Regions from separate parts of the Lysinibacillus sp. NPDC097195 genome, predicted to be linked through region 1. Evidence: riboswitches for the same ligand, from Rfam matches in the RefSeq annotation. Region 1 holds a riboswitch; each other region holds the start of a gene.

Evidence for each region. A riboswitch is a leader RNA that binds a small molecule or an ion and turns the genes downstream of it on or off. The one in region 1 is predicted to bind lysine.
Region 2: another riboswitch for lysine. It lies ahead of ACIQXI_RS01280 (aspartate kinase); the one in region 1 lies ahead of ACIQXI_RS05520 (transporter substrate-binding domain-containing protein).
Region 3: another riboswitch for lysine. It lies ahead of ACIQXI_RS16900 (amino acid permease); the one in region 1 lies ahead of ACIQXI_RS05520 (transporter substrate-binding domain-containing protein).
Region 4: another riboswitch for lysine. It lies ahead of ACIQXI_RS19540 (cysteine hydrolase family protein); the one in region 1 lies ahead of ACIQXI_RS05520 (transporter substrate-binding domain-containing protein).

The regions. Positions count from the first base shown of each region.
Region 1 is NZ_JBIWDP010000001.1:1,065,967-1,070,634, forward strand. Features, by position in the region: gene ACIQXI_RS05510 (2-oxoglutarate dehydrogenase E1 component) at 1-1,013, shown strand, start outside; gene odhB (2-oxoglutarate dehydrogenase complex dihydrolipoyllysine-residue succinyltransferase) at 1,104-2,345, shown strand; lysine riboswitch at 2,712-2,897, shown strand; gene ACIQXI_RS05520 (transporter substrate-binding domain-containing protein) at 3,017-3,871, shown strand; gene ACIQXI_RS05525 (amino acid ABC transporter permease) at 4,143-4,668, shown strand, end outside.
Region 2 is NZ_JBIWDP010000001.1:256,608-261,275, reverse strand. Features, by position in the region: gene sdhA (succinate dehydrogenase flavoprotein subunit) at 1-979, opposite strand, end outside; gene ACIQXI_RS01290 (succinate dehydrogenase cytochrome b558 subunit) at 1,052-1,660, opposite strand; gene ACIQXI_RS01285 (YslB family protein) at 1,931-2,365, shown strand; gene ACIQXI_RS01280 (aspartate kinase) at 2,523-3,755, opposite strand; lysine riboswitch at 3,859-4,037, opposite strand; gene uvrC (excinuclease ABC subunit UvrC) at 4,145-4,668, opposite strand, start outside.
Region 3 is NZ_JBIWDP010000003.1:341,244-345,911, forward strand. Features, by position in the region: gene ACIQXI_RS16895 (response regulator transcription factor) at 1-530, opposite strand, end outside; gene ACIQXI_RS16900 (amino acid permease) at 913-2,376, opposite strand; lysine riboswitch at 2,460-2,635, opposite strand; gene ACIQXI_RS16905 (CynX/NimT family MFS transporter) at 2,814-4,019, shown strand; gene ACIQXI_RS16910 (nitric oxide synthase oxygenase) at 4,121-4,668, opposite strand, start outside.
Region 4 is NZ_JBIWDP010000006.1:38,885-43,552, forward strand. Features, by position in the region: gene ACIQXI_RS19535 (MFS transporter) at 1-726, shown strand, start outside; lysine riboswitch at 975-1,160, shown strand; gene ACIQXI_RS19540 (cysteine hydrolase family protein) at 1,322-2,038, shown strand; gene ACIQXI_RS19545 (APC family permease) at 2,052-3,395, shown strand; gene ACIQXI_RS19550 (3-hydroxyacyl-CoA dehydrogenase) at 3,617-4,510, opposite strand.

The sequences.
Region 1 (4,668 bases):
TCCAAGACGGTACACCGGTGCGATTTACTGGTCAAGATGCACAACGTGGTACATTCTCACAACGTCATTTAGTGTTACATGACAAAAATAATGGCAATGTATTTACACCACTTCACCATATCTCTGGTGCAAGCGCTTCATTTACAGTACACAACTCGCCATTAACTGAAGCAGGGGTTGTTGGCTTTGAATACGGTTACAATCTAGAAAAAGGCAATGTTTTAACTGTTTGGGAAGCACAATTTGGTGACTTTGCGAACATGGCTCAAGTGATGTTTGATAACTTTATTTCAGGCGCACGTGCTAAATGGGGTCAAAAATCAGGTTTTGTTATTCTTCTACCACACGGTTATGAAGGTCAAGGTCCTGAGCACTCTTCAAGCCGTATGGAACGTTACTTACAAATGTCTGCTGAAAATAACTGGTTTGTTGCGAACTGCTCGAATGCAGGTAACTACTACCACTTATTACGCCGTCAAGCAGCAATGTTAGAAACTGAAGGGGTACGTCCATTAGTAGTTGTATCACCAAAATCTTTACTTCGTCATCCATTAGCTGCAGCAAATGCTGAGCAATTAGCAAATGGCTCATTCCAAGAAGTAATTGAGCAACCAGGACTAGGTACAAAAACAGAATCTGTTGAACGTATTGTATTAGGTACAGGTAAAGTAATGATTGACTTAGCTGACCGCGTTAAAGATGGAGAGGGCTTCGATCACTTACACATCGTTCGTGTAGAGCAACTTTACCCATTCCCAACTGCGCAAGTAGCTGATATTATTGCTAAGTATCCAAATGTTAAAGAAGTTGTTTGGGTACAAGAAGAACCTAAAAACCAAGGTACTTGGAATTACGCATTAGAAACTTTACATGAACTATCTGAAGGTAAAAAACTTCGTTATGTAGGTCGTCCTGCAATGAGCTCAACTTCAGAAGGTGATGCGGATTCTCATAAAGCAGCGCAAACAGCTCTAATTGAAGAAGCAGTTGCTGAAACGGTAAAAGTTAAATAAATCTATCATTATTACTGGAAGCTGGGCTACTTGCCTGAGGTGGTAGCCCTTTATGTGCATCATGCACGTTAATCAAAGGAGGAAATGAAAGTGGCTGAAATTAAAGTCCCTGAATTAGCAGAATCGATTACAGAAGGTAGTATTGCACAATGGGTTAAAAAAGTGGGCGACCGCGTGGAAAAAGGTGAATTCATCGTTGAACTTGAGACAGATAAAGTAAATGCTGAAATCATTTCTGAAGAAGCTGGCGTTTTAACACAAATTTTAGCTGAAGAAGGCGATACTGTTCTTGTAGGTCAAGTAATTGCAGTTGTAGAAGCTGGCGAAGGCGCTGCAGCAGCACCAGCAGCGGCAGCACCAGTGGAAGCAACTTCAGCTCCTGTAGCGGCTCAAGCTGTAGCAGCTCCAACACCAGCAGCACCAGTTGTAGAAGAAACTTCTGGCGAGCGTGTCATTGCTTCACCAGCAGCGCGCAAACTTGCTCGTGAAAAAGGCATTGATTTAGCAGCGGTATCTCCAGTAGATCCACAAGGACGTGTACGTGTACAAGATGTTGCAGCTCACGGTACAGCACCAGCAGCACCAAAAGCACAAGCAACACCAGCACCACAAGCAGTCGTTGCTGTTGACGATTCACGTGTGACAGTAGAAAAAATGAGCCGTCGTCGTCAAACAATTGCTAAACGTCTTTTAGAAGTAAAACAATCAACTGCAATGCTGACAACTTTCAATGAAGTAGATATGACAAACGTTATGGCATTACGTTCACGTAAAAAAGATCAGTTCTTTGAGTCAACTGGCTCTAAACTTGGTTTCATGTCATTCTTCACAAAAGCTGTTGTTGCGGCACTTAAAAAGTATCCTTACGTAAATGCTCAAATCGTTGGTGATGAAATTCACTTAAATAACTTCTTTGATATTGGTGTAGCTGTATCAACTGAAGAAGGTTTAGTAGTACCAGTTGTACGTGATGCTGATCGTAAAAACTTTGCTGAAATTGAAGATTCAATTGCTGACTTAGCGAAAAAAGCACGCGATAAAAAATTAGGATTAGCTGATCTTCAAGGTGGCTCATTCACAATTACAAATGGTGGCGTATTCGGTTCATTAATGTCAACACCTATTATGAACGGTACACAAGCCGCAATTTTAGGTATGCACTCAATTAAAAAACGTCCAGTAGAAGTGAATGGTGAAGTAGAAATTCGCCCTATGATGTACTTAGCACTATCTTACGACCACCGTATTATTGATGGTAAAGATTCTGTTGGCTTCCTTAAAACAGTGAAAGAATTACTTGAAAATCCAGAAGATTTATTATTAAATTCTTAATTCTATAAATTATCTATTCAAACCCTGCGAGCATAACTGTTTTGCAGGGTTTTTTCCGATGCGATTACTGGCCAAAAAAATGTATGGTGAAAGCTAATTGACTTAATGGTACTAAAGTATACTATATTCCACTATATACGAATCATAAGTATTAGCATAAATGCTTTTTATCATAATATTTTATGCATTATTGCTATCCATTCAGCACCGTGAATGCTTTAATTCTCAAGGAAATAGTCGTATGGAGGCAAGGTATTTACCTAATGTTGTCATTAGTCAGAAAAATGATAAAACTATCTTGACGAATATGCTAGCTTTATAGTAATATCTATTTATCAATTAAATAAACAAACCTCACTTTTGTAGTTGTGAGGTAGAGGCGCGGTATTTATTAGTCCATTGCTGAGTATAAGCAAGCGAAGACGTAATGGAGAAGGAAATATCGCCGAAGTATAAAAGGAGCTCGTACTTTTATGCTGGGTCTGCAGTGAATAAGTGCAGGACTGTCCTAGTAAATCTAATTCCAGTTTACTAGGTTGTGCTATCTCGGAAACATGGAAATTATAGTGAGGATTTGGGCAACTGTCAATTAAAGGTAAGACCTAAGTTCACAACTTAGGTCTTTTTTTGTACAGTTGCTTTATTTTTTTTACAGAAAAGGGGAGTTTTAGATGAAAAGAAAATGGTTGCTATTTATGTTAACGGCAATGACAGCAATTTTGCTAGCGGCTTGTGGTGCTGGCGACAAAAAAGAGAACAACACAGCTGGCGATGCTGTGAGTGAAGAAACAGGTGGAGAATTCCGCATCGGTATGGAGGCAGGCTATCCACCGTTTAACTGGACGCAGCAAGATGATGCAAATGGTGCAGTGAAAATTGCCGATAATGCAGAGTATGCAGGCGGTTACGATGTACAAATGGCAAAAAAAATCGCTGATGGATTAGGGAAAAAATTAGTCATTGTTAAATTGGAATGGGACGGTTTAGTGCCAGCACTACAGTCGAAAAAAATCGATGCAATTGTAGCAGGGATGTCTCCAACAGAAGAACGTAAACAAACAATTGATTTCACAGAAAACTACTATACTTCTGATTTTGTTATGGTGATTCAAAAAGGTAGCAAATTTGAAAATGCTAAATCAATTCAAGATTTCTCAGATGCAAAAGTAACATCACAGTTAAATACATCTAACTATAATGTGATTGATCAAATTAAAGGTGTAAAGAAGCAAACAGCGATGGAAAACTTCGCTGCAATGCGTGTAGCGCTAGAAGCTGGAAAAATTGATGGCTATGTAGCAGAACGTCCAGAAGGAATTTCTGCCGCTGCAGCAAACGATAAATTCACATTTGTATCATTTGAAGAAGGATTTGATACAGATATTTCAAATACATCGATTGCAGTAGGTTTACGTAAAGGTGATGCAAGTTTAGATAAAATTAATGAAATCTTAAAAGGCATTTCCGAAGATGATCGTCAAAAAATTATGGAAGAAGCAATTTTACAACAACCGGCAGCGCAGTAAGATAGAGGAGCTGTCTTAATGCGAAAGAATAGTATACTGATAATTTACGAGTATGCTATTTTTTCGTATCTAAGTATTGTTAAAAATATGGTTGGAGTTGAGTGCAGCCTCTATAGTAAAAATTCGTTAATTCAGTGAGGAAATCAATGTGAATAACGCATGTCTAAGAAGTATGTCACATAATTTGAACAAAGCTAAAAATTCAAATGAAGAGATGATTTCGCTAAGACATAATTGATATCAAGCAACAAACGTTGTTAGGAGGAACATCATGAGTTTTGATTGGATCATTTCGATTATAGAAAACAACTGGCAAATGTTTTTACGGGGTACGTATTATACATTACTTATTTCCATAATTAGTACAATTATTGGTGCATTCATCGGATTTTTTATTGGGATTATGCATACCATTCCAGTTCGTAAAAAAGGTATAAAATATTATGGATTAAAATGTATAAATTTTATACTGACTTGTTATGTTGAATTTTTCCGTGGTACACCAATGATTGTACAAGCAATGGTAGTATATTACGGACTAGATATTGCTTTTGGCATCGATATGCACTTTATTACAGCTGGGATTTTAGTCGTCTCGCTTAATACGGGAGCTTATATGGCAGAGATCGTACGCGGTGGGATTGTGTCAGTCGATAAAGGTCAATACGAAGCTGCTTCAGCCATTGGTATGGGACATGTACAAATTATGATGAATGTTGTATTACCACAAGTGGCACGCAATGTTTTACCTGCTACAGGTAACCAATTGATTATGAATATTAAAGATACGGCTGTCT
Region 2 (4,668 bases), 810 kb from region 1:
CACCAAGTTTTACATCTAATTCGTGTGGATCTTTATGAGAAAGATCTAGATATACCATGTTTTCGCCGTTGATTCCAAGCTTTTGGTTTACACATACGTCGAAAATTTCACGTGTAGCAATATCACGTGGTACTAAGTTACCGTATGCAGGGTATTTTTCTTCTAAGAAGTACCAAGGTTTACCGTCTTTATAAGTCCAAATACGTCCACCTTCACCACGAGCAGATTCTGACATTAGACGGTTTTTATCGTCCCCAGGAATCGCTGTTGGGTGAATTTGAATGAACTCACCATTCGCATAAGAAGCACCTTGTTGGTATACGATAGAAGCAGCAGAACCTGTGTTAATAACAGAGTTTGTTGTTTTACCGAAGATAATACCAGGGCCACCAGTCGCCATAATAACAGCGTCTGCACGGAATGATTGAATTTCTTCTGTACGCATATTTTGTGCTACGATACCACGACAAACGCCGTCATCATCGATAACTACACCAAGGAATTCCCAGTGCTCATATTTGTTAACTAAACCAGCTACTTCATGAGAACGAACTTGCTCGTCCAATGCATATAGTAATTGCTGACCAGTTGTTGCACCTGAGAACGCTGTACGGTGCATTAACGTACCACCGAAACGACGGAAATCAAGTAAACCTTCTGGTGTACGGTTGAACATTACACCCATGCGGTCCATTAAGTGAATAATACCAGGAGCTGCATCACACATACCTTTAACTGGTGGTTGGTTCGCTAAGAAATCCCCACCATATACTGTATCATCAAAGTGAATCCAAGGAGAATCCCCTTCACCTTTTGTATTTACGGCACCATTAATTCCGCCTTGCGCACATACAGAGTGTGAGCGCTTTACAGGAACTAATGAGAATAAATCAACTTCAGTACCAACTTCAGCTGCTTTAATCGTTGCCATCAGACCAGCTAAACCGCCGCCGACAACAATTATTTTGCTTTTCGCCATGATTATTTCTCACTCCTCTTAAAAAATTGCAATGATTGCATGCACTCTTATAGTAGCTTCTATTATATTAAATTAAACGAAAGCTAAAATAGCAGCCACACCAACTACACTTAAAATTACGAAAAGAATGTTTGTTACATAAGTAGCAATCTTTTGAGACTGTGGTGATTGTGTAATACCCCAGCTTACTAAGAATGACCACAAACCATTTGTTAAGTGGAACGTTGCTGATATAATACCAACAATGTAGAATCCAAGCATAAATGGATTCGCAACGATATTTGCCATCATGTCGTAATCAACGTGTGTACCAAGCGCTTTTTGAATACGAGTTTGGAAAATATGCCATGCAATGAAGATTACTAAAAATACACCCGTGAAGCGTTGTAATGAGAACATCCAGTTACGGTATGTGCTAAAACGCCCCGTATTAGGTGTTGCTGTGAATGCAATGTACACACCATAAAATGCGTGGAACATTAATGGAATGTAGATGACAATCCACTCGACTAGGATAAGAAATGGAATTTTTTCCATTACTGCGGTAGCATCATTGTAACTCTCTGCTCCGCCTGTTGCTGTAAAGTTAATGAATAGGTGCATCGTTAAAAACAGACCTACTGGAATGATCCCAAGTAGAGAATGTAAGCGACGCCATAAAAACTCTCGATCTTTCGACAAGACTGTTACCCCCCTTAGTACTTAAAATAGCACACCAAAAGTCGTCACCATTTTGTAAATGATACTCCATTGACTGTGTATTTCATCATGGTACAATATTATGACATGTTTATTGTACTCTCAAGAGCTACGAGCGTCAAGGTAACATAGAGTTTTTGCTAGCCCTTATTATAGAAGCAATCTAGTACATAACGTGTCGTTTTTTCTCGAAAACTCTATCTTTACATTATCGGCGCTATTATAAGAAAATTCTAAGAAAGAAGGATTTCTATGTTAAATAATCCATCTAATACAATCTCATCATTTGGATATGAGTTAATCCGTGATCACATCCTATCTTCTATTCTCGGTAAACATGAAAATGACGTACTTTATTGGGCTGGAAAGGAACTTGCACGGAAGTTTCCTTGTAAAAGTCAAGAGGAACTTATCACATTTTTCGCAGATGCGAGCTGGGGTACTCTTGAATTAACAAAGGAATCTAGAGATGGACGTATTTTCCACTTAACGAATGAACCGACACTATTGCAAATTCATAATCGCAGTTTCAGATTAGAAGCAGGTTTTATTGCTGAACAAATCCAACAAGCAAAAGGTTACCTCACTGAATGTTATGATGAGAAGCGTGAAAAGCAACAGCTCATCACGTTTACAGTTAAATGGGATGTTAAAGAACGCATTATGCATACAATACCAAATGAATAAACTAGGATAACAGAGAGAAAGTGTTAGATTGGCTGCAATCAATCTAACACTTTTTTCTACTTTTTTTATGCTTTTCTGCCGGAATCACTGCTATTTAATTCATACTAAATAACACATAAGATAGAATCGCCAAGGTGGTATTCCCTATTCATAATGTTTATGAATTTTCGAGAATGTCCTCTGCTAAATTAAACTCGTCATGTAAGGCGTTTGCAGCGCGAATCATCTCGTCTTGTGGCACTACAACCGACACTTTAATTTCCGATGTGCTAACCATTTTCACTGCTATATCCTCCCGGCGTAAACGGTCAAACATACGAGCGGCCACTCCTGGATTTGATGCCATACCTGAGCCTATAATGGACACTTTCGCTAAACCAATTTCAAAATCAGCAAAACTAAAACCGAGTGACAATTTGCTATCTTCTAGTACACGTAAAGCATCAGCAAATTCTTCTTTTAAAATAGTAAACGATACGGATGGCTTCACACCTTCAATAATGGCTTGTACTATTATATCTACATTAATGCGATTTTCTGCCAATATCGCAAACATATCTGCTAATGATGCAGTGGAGTATGTATCATAACCAATCGTAAGGCGAATGACATCCGACTCATAAGCAACACCACGTACAATTAAATTTTTCTCCATTACAACTTCCTCCTTCAATAAAGTACCATCTATCTCATCTACGCTCGAACGGATAATAACCGGGATTTTAAATTTCTTGGCGAGCTCCACTGCCCGCGGATGTAAAATATGTGAACCTAAATGAGATAACTCAAGCATTTCATCATATGAAATCTCCATTAATTTTCTTGCTTTTTCAATATATCGAGGATCTGCAGTATAAACGCCATCAACATTTGTATAAATATCTACACGTTCTGCTTCTAATGCCGCCGCTATAGCGACTGCTGTTGTTTCAGCTCCACCCTTACCAAGTGTGGTAATATCGTGTGCGGCATTTATCCCCTGTTCTCCTGCAACGACTACAATTTGCCCTTGCTTCATATGCTCTTGCATGCGACGTACATCGATATCGTCGATACGAGCATGAAAATGTTTGGCATCCGTCTGCACACCAGCTTGCCAGCCCGTTAATGACACTGCATCATGGCCCGCCTCCTGTAAAGCAATGGCAAAAAGTGCGCTTGAAAGTTGGGAACTCGTCGACAGCAGTACATCCATCTCTCGTTTTGAAGCCTCATCTGATATTTCTCTTACCGTTTTCGCTAATTCTTTTGCGGTACGTCCCATCGCAGCAGTTACCACTACTACATGATAACCAAGCTCTTTTTTAGCTATTGCGATGTTAGCGACCTCTTGAATACGCTCGGTTGAGGCAATCGCTGGCCCGCCGAATTTCAGTACAATACTCCTCATCTTCATCATTCTCCTTTTATCGTTTCGTCTCTAGAACAGCAAAAAGGCAGCCCTCACATAACGTGAAAGCTGCCTGCAACATGTACAATAAAATAGCTTGCGCATGTGTGATAGCTCTCCGAAACGTCAAGATTCGACAGTCTTACATCTATTAAATGCAAAACCAGCAAAGTATCGGAAACAACAATACTTCACTTCGGCAAGCTCCCCTTTCACACATTATCACTGGATTTGTCCATCCTCCAATGTGTTACTATTGAATCTTGCACCTCTATCATCACTTATAATAGTGAATATTTAATTTTTACCCTTAGGAAGGTATTCCTTTGGGCATGGTAGAACATGACTACATTGCCATTTCTACAATCTACCTCAACCATAGCATATGTCTAATCCTTTGACAATGACTGTTGCTGAAAATAACTGTATATGCTGTTGGCTAAGTTTGCTGGCATCCCCGCTTCTTGTAGCGCAAGTTCACTTGCCTCACGAATTTTTTTGACAGAGCCAAAATGCTTTAATAATTGTTGCTTGCGCTTTGGCCCAATCCCTTCAATACCATCAAGAACTGATTGAATAGCATTTTTCTCATGCTGTTGACGTAAAAACGTAATGGCAAAACGGTGTACTTCGTCTTGAATGCGCTGTAGTAAATAAAAGCCGTCACTCGTTCGTTTTAATCCAATCACTTCTGGCGGATCACCAAATAACAGCTGTGATGTATTATGCTTATCATCTTTCGCTAAGCCCGCAATTGGAATGACAAGACCTAGTTCATCTTCTAGCACCTCTCGTGCCACTTCCATTTGTCCCTTACCACCATCAATTAGCACTAAATCAGGTAGTGGCAAACCTTCTTTTAATACCCGCGTGTAGCGGCGACGAATAACTTCTTGCATTGCCCCGTAATCGT
Region 3 (4,668 bases), on a different contig from region 1:
GTAAAAACCCGATTGCGATTAGTAATAAATAATTTTAAAATAGCAAACTCTTTGGAAGTCAGCTTCAGCTGTTGTTGATCTTTCTGTACTGAAAAATTAACGACATCAATTACCAAGTTCCCAATAGTCATTGTTCCTTTTGCTTCTTCCATCGGACTTGAATATTGAGTCGCCCTTCTAATGGCGGCTTTTACACGCGCTGAAAATTCCAACATGGAAAATGGCTTGGCAATATAATCATCTGCACCTAATCCAAGGCCTAATGCTTTATCAACATCACTATCTTTTGCGGACATTATAATAATTGGTATTGCTTCTTTTTCGCGAACCCTTTTTAACACTTCTAAACCATCTAATTTAGGCATCATGATGTCCAAAATAATTAAATCAAAGGATTTTGTTAAACAAGTTTGCACTGCCTCTTCACCATTTGAAACAGCTGTAACAACAAAGCCTTCCATCATTAAAAATTTTTCAACCATTTCTCGTATCGCTACATCATCTTCTACAAGTAATATATGTTTTTGCAAGTTCAAGCACCCCGTTTCTAAAAACCTTCTTTTTATTAAATAACGACTCTTATAATTATTTGTAATGATTATCCTGACTTTATATAGCTTACCATATGTTATTTTTAATTTTAATGCTGTAATAACCATATACTTGTAAACAAAAAAGCTGTCCTCTACTGATAGGACAGCCTAAAACATATAGAAAGTGCCAGGCACTCAAACAATTATTGGAGCGGAGGGCGGCGACTCCTACGGGAACAGCACAACTACGTAAGACGCAACAGACCGCGCGTATGCGAGGGTTGCGGCTTACGTTGTGCCCGTGGAAAGCGTCCGCCCGTAGCGGAAATCAACGGTCATAAACTAAAAGCTGCCCTACGCTAGTAGGACAGCTCACTTTTTACTTTTCCACTTTTAAATCGCATTTTTCTAGTGGAATCATTTTCGTTTTATGTTTAATTTTATAGCCTAACCATAAGGCAACGAACAGCGGTATACCGATATATGAAACAAGGACACCATACCAGTCAATCGAATCGCCCGTGAAAGCTGTATAGTTTTGACCAATGACAACAATCATACAGACAGTAAATGCAAACAGTGGACCGAATGGATAGAGCTTTGCTTTATATGGCAGTAAATTCGTGTCTAAACCTTGCGCTTCATACGCTCTACGGAAGCGATAATGACTAAAAGCAATACCAAGCCAGGCAATGAAGCCTGACATCCCAGAAGCGTTTAAAAGCCACATATAAACAACGCCATCTCCAAAGAATGAAGCTAAAAATGCTAAGCAACCTACCGCTAATGTTAGTAGTAATGCATAAATCGGAATGCCACGACGGCTAAGCTTTGCAAAAATTTTAGGTGCGTGGCCATCTACTGCTAATTGCCATAACATACGAGATGAAGCATATAAACCAGAATTACCTGCGGACAACATCGCTGTTAAAATAATAGCATTCATTAATGAAGCCGCAAAAGCAATGCCTAAACGGTCAAATACTAATGTAAATGGAGATACTGCAATATCTTCAGATAATAAACGTGCATCCGTAAATGGAATCAACATCCCAATGGCTGCAATCGCTAAAATATAAAATAAAATAATACGCCAAAATACAGATTTAACAGCTTTCGGAATATTTTTACCTGGATCATCCGTTTCTCCAGCAGTGATTCCTAATAGCTCTGTCCCTTGGAACGAGAAGCCTGCTGCTAGAAATATACCGAATGTTGCAAGGAAGCCGCCATGGAATGGCCCATCACTGATAAAGAAATTTGTGAAGCCAACCGGTGCTTGCCCGCCTATAATACCGAAAATCATCAATAGGCTGACGATAATAAAAACAATAACCGTTGCAACTTTTATCATTGCAAACCAATATTCACTTTCCCCATAGCTTTTTACAGACAGTAAATTAAATGTTAGGACAATCGCAATAAATATAACAGTCCAAAGTGCAGAAGAACTGTCTGGGAACCAGTACTTCATAATAAGAGAAACTGCTGCAATTTCTGCTGCAATGGTAATTGCCCAGTTATACCAGTAGTTCCAGCCAAGGGCAAAGCCAAGCGCAGGATCTACAAATTTTGTTGCATACGTACTAAATGACCCTGATGACGGCATATAAGCTGCCATCTCGCCTAAGCTCGTCATTAAGAAATACACCATAATGCCGATTAGTGCATAGGCAAGAAGTGCACCGCCTGGCCCTGCTTGTGCTATTGCGCCACCACTTGCTAAAAATAGACCTGTTCCAATAGTACCGCCTAATGAAATCATTGTTATATGACGGCTTTTTAATTCTTTTTTCAGCTCCGGTGCTTTATGACCGAGCTGATTAACTTTTATCTCACTCACATTAAAGCTTCCTTCCTTTTATAAGAGGCAAAAAAATGCCATCACATGAACGTTGTGATGGCTAAGTAAATCCTCTGTTTCTTCAAAATGATAGCGCAACACGTTGTCCAACGTGACAGTTCTGTTCCTTTCGGAGACAGCCCCAGCATGAGGTTTTCAAGTCCCCTCACACTTCGGCGATATTTCCTTTCAGCTAACATCGTTAATGCTTGTCATCTCCATTAACTTACTAATAAATACCGCGACCTCTACCTCAATACAAACATGAGGCATATAATTATTAAATTTATGATGTGTCCTAGTTTATCATACGACCTAAGACATTTCAATAAAACGATTAAAGTTCCGTATTTTGTGAATATTCAACTATTTTTATTAATGTGTTAAAGTGTTATAGTGGCTTGAATTATAATTGTTGTATCAGGGAGGTACTTATTTTGACAACAAACGAAGAATCTACGTATCCTAGCAGAAAGATTAACTGGAAGGGCACAACGCTCTTATTAGTCATCGGTGTCATCTTTCTTGCTTCGACATTACGTATGCCATTAACGGTTGTAGGGCCGATTATTTCCTTTATTCGTGAGGATCTTGGCATATCCAATGTGCTGGCAGGCTTTCTAACAACTATTCCATTGCTTGCATTTGCACTCGTGTCACCCATTGCACCAGTAGTTGCACGAAAAATGGGGCTTGAATTGACACTATTTTTATCAACGATTTTATTAGCACTAGGAATTGTGTTGCGCTCACTTGGTACAACTGGTTTACTCGTGTTCGGTACAATGATAATTGGTATTGCTATTTCATTTGGTAACGTCCTAATACCAGGGCTGTTGAAATTGAAATTCCCTTATCACGTAGGCTTACTGATGGCCTTTTTTACAATGTCTATGAACTTAACTGCAGGAATTGGCGCTGGCATTAGTTATCCAATAGCCAATGCTTCTCTTGGCTGGCAAGGTGCACTTGCTATTGCGCTAGTTCTTGTTGTAGTAACGATTGTAATTTGGATTCCTCAATTAAAAGCGAATAAACCTGAACCAACTGTAGCCTCTACGAAAACGCGTATTCCATTATGGAAATCACCCGTTACTTGGGCAGTTACTGGCGCTATGGGTTTACAATCATTATTATTTTATACAACTGCAGCTTGGATTCCCGAAATCTATATCGCACAAGGAATCGCCCCAGATCGTGCTGGGTGGATGTTCTCCATCATGCAAATTTCTCAAGTACCTATGGCTCTAGCTGTACCGATTATCGCTAGTAAAATGACATCACAACGACCTCTAGTTTTGATGTTTACTGCATTTTATGTTGTCGGCTTTACTGGCCTTGTCATGGAATGGACTAGTCTTGCGGTATTGTGGATGATATTGCTAGGATTAGCAGGCGGCGCTTCATTTTCACTTGCCATGATGTTCTTTACACTTCGTACTCGTACGGCATATGAGGCAGCTGATTTATCGGGCTTTGCCCAATCATTAGGCTATTTATTAGCCGCAGTAGGCCCTATTTTATTTGGTTACCTGCATGATTTATTTGGTGGCTGGAACACCGCTGGTTGGCTATTTGTTGTCGTTGCGGCTTTACTATTCTTCTGCTCATTTAGAGCTTCTAAAAATGAATATGTAAATTAAAAAGTAAAAGTGTTAGATTGACTAATCAATCTAACACTTTTTTCAATCAGAAGTATTCAATAACTTTACACCTTGAGTACCTAGTATTAGCCACCTCATTTTCAGTAAGGGGGTTTTTGGTAGAAATAATTCGGCGTATTGTACACATTATTGTAAGGCTTATGAAAGATGTGAGTTGTTGCAGGCGATAATGGTGGAATCAACCAAGTCCAGTTACCTGTTAAATCACGTCCTGCCTTATGTTCTGCTTCTTCAAACAGCTTAAATTGCTGTGCCGCTGTATGATGATCGACAATACTGACACCATCTTCTTTAAAGGAATGAAGGACCGCAATATTTAATTCTACTAATGCGCGATCACGCCAAAGCGATGCCTGTCTCGTGGTATCGAGTCCAAAAATTTCAGCTATTCTCGGTAATATATTATAACGATCATGATCGGCTAAATTGCGTGCCCCAATTTCTGTCCCCATATACCAGCCATTAAAAGGGGCTGCCTGAAAATCAATACCTGCCATTTGAAACCGCATGCTCGAAATAATCGGCACCGCATACCATTTCAACGCAAGCTCTTCTACTTGGGGATGCTCAGGATGACGAATAGCAACTTCCAATACGTCCTCTTGAGGAATTGTAAAGCATTGTGGAC
Region 4 (4,668 bases), on a different contig from region 1:
TTATTCTTTGTAGGGGTAGTACCCGTTATTTTTGCCTTTATCGTTAGAAAAAATTTAGATGAATCACCTGAGTGGCTAGCTGCCCAGAAACAGAAAAAAGCTAGTAAAAAAGCTGAAAAGGGCAAGTTAGTGCAATTGTTTGAAACGCCACGAACAGCGATTACAACCATTTCTTTAATCATCATGGCGACGGTGCAAATTGCCGGTTATAACGGATTAATGATCTGGTTACCATCAATGTTGCAACAGTCACAAGGTTTATCTGTTTCTGGCTCTGCTCTTTGGACAATTAGTACAGCGGTAGGTATGATTATAGGGATGTTATCTTTTGGTATATTTTTAGATCGATTTGGTGCAAAGCGTGCCTTTGGTATCTTCCTTCTTGCTTCAGCGTGTGCAGTATTCTTATACTCTTATGCTACTGGTAGTGCAGGTGTGCTAATAGGTGGTGCAATTGTCGGCTTCTTCTCAAATGGGATGTTCGCCGGATATGGTGCGCTGATTGGTAGTCTATATCCTGTACAAATTCGCAGTACAGCAACAAACACAATATTTAACTTTGGTCGAGCGATAGGTGGTTTCTCTCCAATCCTAGTCGGCTATATTTTACAAAGCTATGATATGAAAGTTGCGATGCTTTACTTAGCAGGGTTATATTGCATTTCCTTTATCGTCATGCTGATGCTAAAAAAAGAGCATGTAGGGAATGTAAGCGAAACGATATAATGAAGTACGACCATCAATTATAGAATTGGTGGTTTTTTATGCTCTTAATGTTCAGTCGCTTGTTAAATGCATATATCGGTAAAATGGAATAGTACATGCAAAAGTTATTGTGTAAAAATGTTTTTAATGTTATTTATTTGAAGTTTTATAAGGTAAACCTTATAAAATATAGTAAAATTAAAGGTTGACATAGAAAAAACACAATACTATAATTATTTCAAACAATTAAATATGCCTCACTTTTCCGATAGTGAGGTAGAGGCGCGACAGTTTAACAGTACCTAATGGAGTCCGAGAAGACGTAGAGGTTAGGTAGAAGGAAATGTCGCCGAAGTGTATGGTGAGTTCTCGCCATCATATGCTGGGTCTGTAGCGAATAGTTGCAGGACTGTCTTCATAAACATAGCTGTTTATGAAGTTGTGCTATCTCTGTTTAGACAAACAGTGGGGAATTTTAAATGGTCCATTCATTTTTAGTTTCTAGCTTTAAAATGAGTAGGTCATTTTTTGTGTTAGACAGATTCTTTTGCACAAAGAGTCTGTTTTTTTATTTGTCTAGGCAATTCGGAATAAGAGGTATTTTGGAGGAATTATTATGGATAATACATCAACTTTATATTATGAATTTTTACCGACGGACGGTCAAAAAATCAATGTGAACCCAGATAAAACAGCATTACTTATCGTCGATATGCAACATCAGTTTATTAGCCGTGACGGGTTAGATGCGCAAGTGGCAAGAGAAAAGGGCATGTTTGAGCAGTGGGCATACTTTTTTGATCGTATCGACAATTTAACGATTCCGAACAATAAAAAGCTTTTAGAATTTTTCCGTACGAATCAATTAGAAGTTACTTTTGGACGCATTGCTTGTCATCATAAAGATGGACGAGACCGTTCTCCTGTTCAACGCCGTCCAGGCTGGAACAATATTTTATTGCCAATCGGTGATCCAGGGGCGGAGATGGTCGAAGAATTAACGCCTCTTGCTGATGAAATTGTTGTCAATAAAACGACAGATAGTGTATTAAGTGGCACGAACTATGAATTTTTATTGCGCAATATGGGCATTGAAACAGTCGTTTGTACAGGCGTTGTCACAGATCAATGTGTTGCTTCAACAGTACGAAGCTTAGCGGATGCAGGCTTTGAAGTGATTTTAGTTGAAGATGCATGTGCAGCGGCAACACAACAGCTTCATGATGCTGAAATTATGATTATGAATCAAATTTATTGCCAAGTGATGAGCACAGATGAAGTCATCGATTTAGTAACAGCGGAACTAGCTAAACGTGAATCAGTGAATGTCTGAGAGGAAATAGACTATGAGTCAAACAGCCAATGATCATACACCACAGTTAAAACGTGTTTTAACATTAAAAGATTTAGTTATTTATGGTATTGCTTTTATGACGCCAATTGCGCCTGCTTATATTTATGGCTTTGCAGCAGAATCTACAGGCGGGATGTTGCCATTAGCCTACTTGGTTGCGATGGTAGCTATGATGTTTTCTGCCTATAGTTACGGTCGAATGGCTGCGGTCTTTCCGAATGGAGGGTCGACTTATACCTATACACAGCGTGCCATTAATCCGCATTTAGGATTTTTTGCAGGATGGGCAATGTTTATGGATTATGTTTTAGTACCACTCATTGTCTTTATGGTCGGTGCGTCATATGCGAATGCACTAATACCATCTATTCCGTATTGGGCTTGGGTGTTATTCATTGCAGGTATTATTACGATTGTGAATATTTTAGGTATTGGTATCGCAGCGAAAACCAATCAAATTCTCGTGCTATTTATGGGCATTATTGTCGTAATTTTTATCATTTTTTGTGTGAAGACAATTGTCGGTGGGGAAAGTAGTACGTCGTTCTTTTCGATTGTGCCGTTCTTTAACGATGAAAAATTCGTGATGTCTGCCATTATTTCTGGCGCCGCCATGGCCTGCTTCTCGTTTTTAGGGTTTGATTCGATTACAACACTTTCTGAAGAAGCCGTTAATCCAAAAGATGATATTTGGAAGGCAGCGATTTTAGCTTGTTTAATCGGAGGAATTATTTTTATTGGGCAAGCGTATGTAGCGCAACTCGTATGGCCGGATGTGACCAACTTTAGCTCAGCTGATACAGCTTTATTTGATATAGCAGAAAAAGCCGGTGGTGCCGTTCTTGCAACGCTTTACACGGTTGCGATTATTGTATCGACAGTGACAGCTGGTTTAACAGGCCAAGCCAGTGCATCTCGTTTAATGTTTAGTATGGGGCGTGATGAAGTGCTGTCGAAAAAGTTTTTCACACACTTACATCCAAAATATCAAACACCCGTCTATAATATTTTATTAATGTGTGCGATTAGTGTTTTAGGAGCACTGTTTTTATCAGCTAATTTCGTAGCAGAATTAATGAACTTTGGTGGCCTGACAGGATTTATGTTTGTCAATTTGTCAGTGATTGTCTATTACTTTTTCCGCAAAAAAGAAAGGAAGATCATTCGCTACCTATTAATTCCTGGGCTAGGTTTTAGTATTTGTTTCTACTTATTTATTAACTTATCACCAATGACCTTAAAGATAGGCTTTAGCTGGCTAGCAATCGGCTTTATCTATGCTGTTATTACGACAAAAGGCTTCAAAAAGAAACCACCAACTTTTACAGAATTATAAAACATGCTTGCAATTAATAATAAATTAGCAAGCGCACAAGTTATTTGTAGCGAAGGCGGTGACTCCTGTAGGAAAGCACGGAACGCAGACGGGCATTTAGCGCGTCAGCGAGGGTTGCGGCTCCTGTGCTGAGCAGAAAGCACCGCCGTAGCCGACAACAACGACAAAAAAAGTGTTAGATTGAGCTAAGCAATCTAACACTTTTTCAATGTTGTCTCTAATTAATTATGTTTAAGGAAGTCTTTATCCATATAGGCTGGATTAGGATATTTATAAAAACCTTCCCCTGAAGACATGCCCATTTTCCCTAAATCGATATACTCAGCTTTAATTTTTTCCGCTATGATTTTAGCCATAGGGTCATGTTCTGCCTTCATCATATTTAAGTTATATGGTGTTTCCATGCCAACGATATCTAAAAATCCGAACGGTCCGGCTGGTGATCCTGTTGAAATCATCCAGTTTTTATCGATTGTCTGTGGATCTGCAATGCCATTTGCCCACAACGCCATACCAGCACTTAAAAACGGTACAGATAATGAGTTTAAAATATAGCCTGTTTGTTCCTTTTTCAAATGGAATGGAATCATGCCAATCGTACGGGCGAATTCAACTACTTGTTCCGTGTACTGTGGATCAGTGCCTGCGTGACCCATTACTTCAGCTGTGTTGTTTTTCCAAATAGTATTGGCAAAGTGTAATGCTAAAAACTTCTCAGGTCGTCCTGTAAATTGTGCAAATTGACTAGGTAATAGCGTAGAAGAGTTTGATGCAAAAACAGTTTTTGCTGGTGCTACTTTGGCTAGTTGCTCATAAAATGATTGTTTAATCTCAATACGCTCTGGAACTGCTTCAATTACTAAATCGACGTCAGCAACTGCTTGTGCTAAATCAGTGTAAAATGATAAGCTTTCCAATGCTTTCGCTGCTCGTGCATCATCATTAAAATATTCTCCATATGTGTGTGATAACGATTGCAATCTCTCTTGTGCTGTTGCAATTGCATCGTTGTTAATGTCATAGACATTCACTTCGTAGCCGAAAAAGGCAGTTTGAAAAGCAATTTGACTTCCTAATACACCGCTACCTGCCACTAATACTTTTTTATATTCCATGTCTAGTCCCCATTTCTTAATTTAAATACCCTACTTAAATAGTTGAGCAAAATCACAAAATAAGTTGTTACAACTAAAGTGTAAATGATAGAGTAAATGCAAAGATACCGGCATTTAAGGGTATATTAATCGAAAATAAACATGCAAATGTAGGTGTA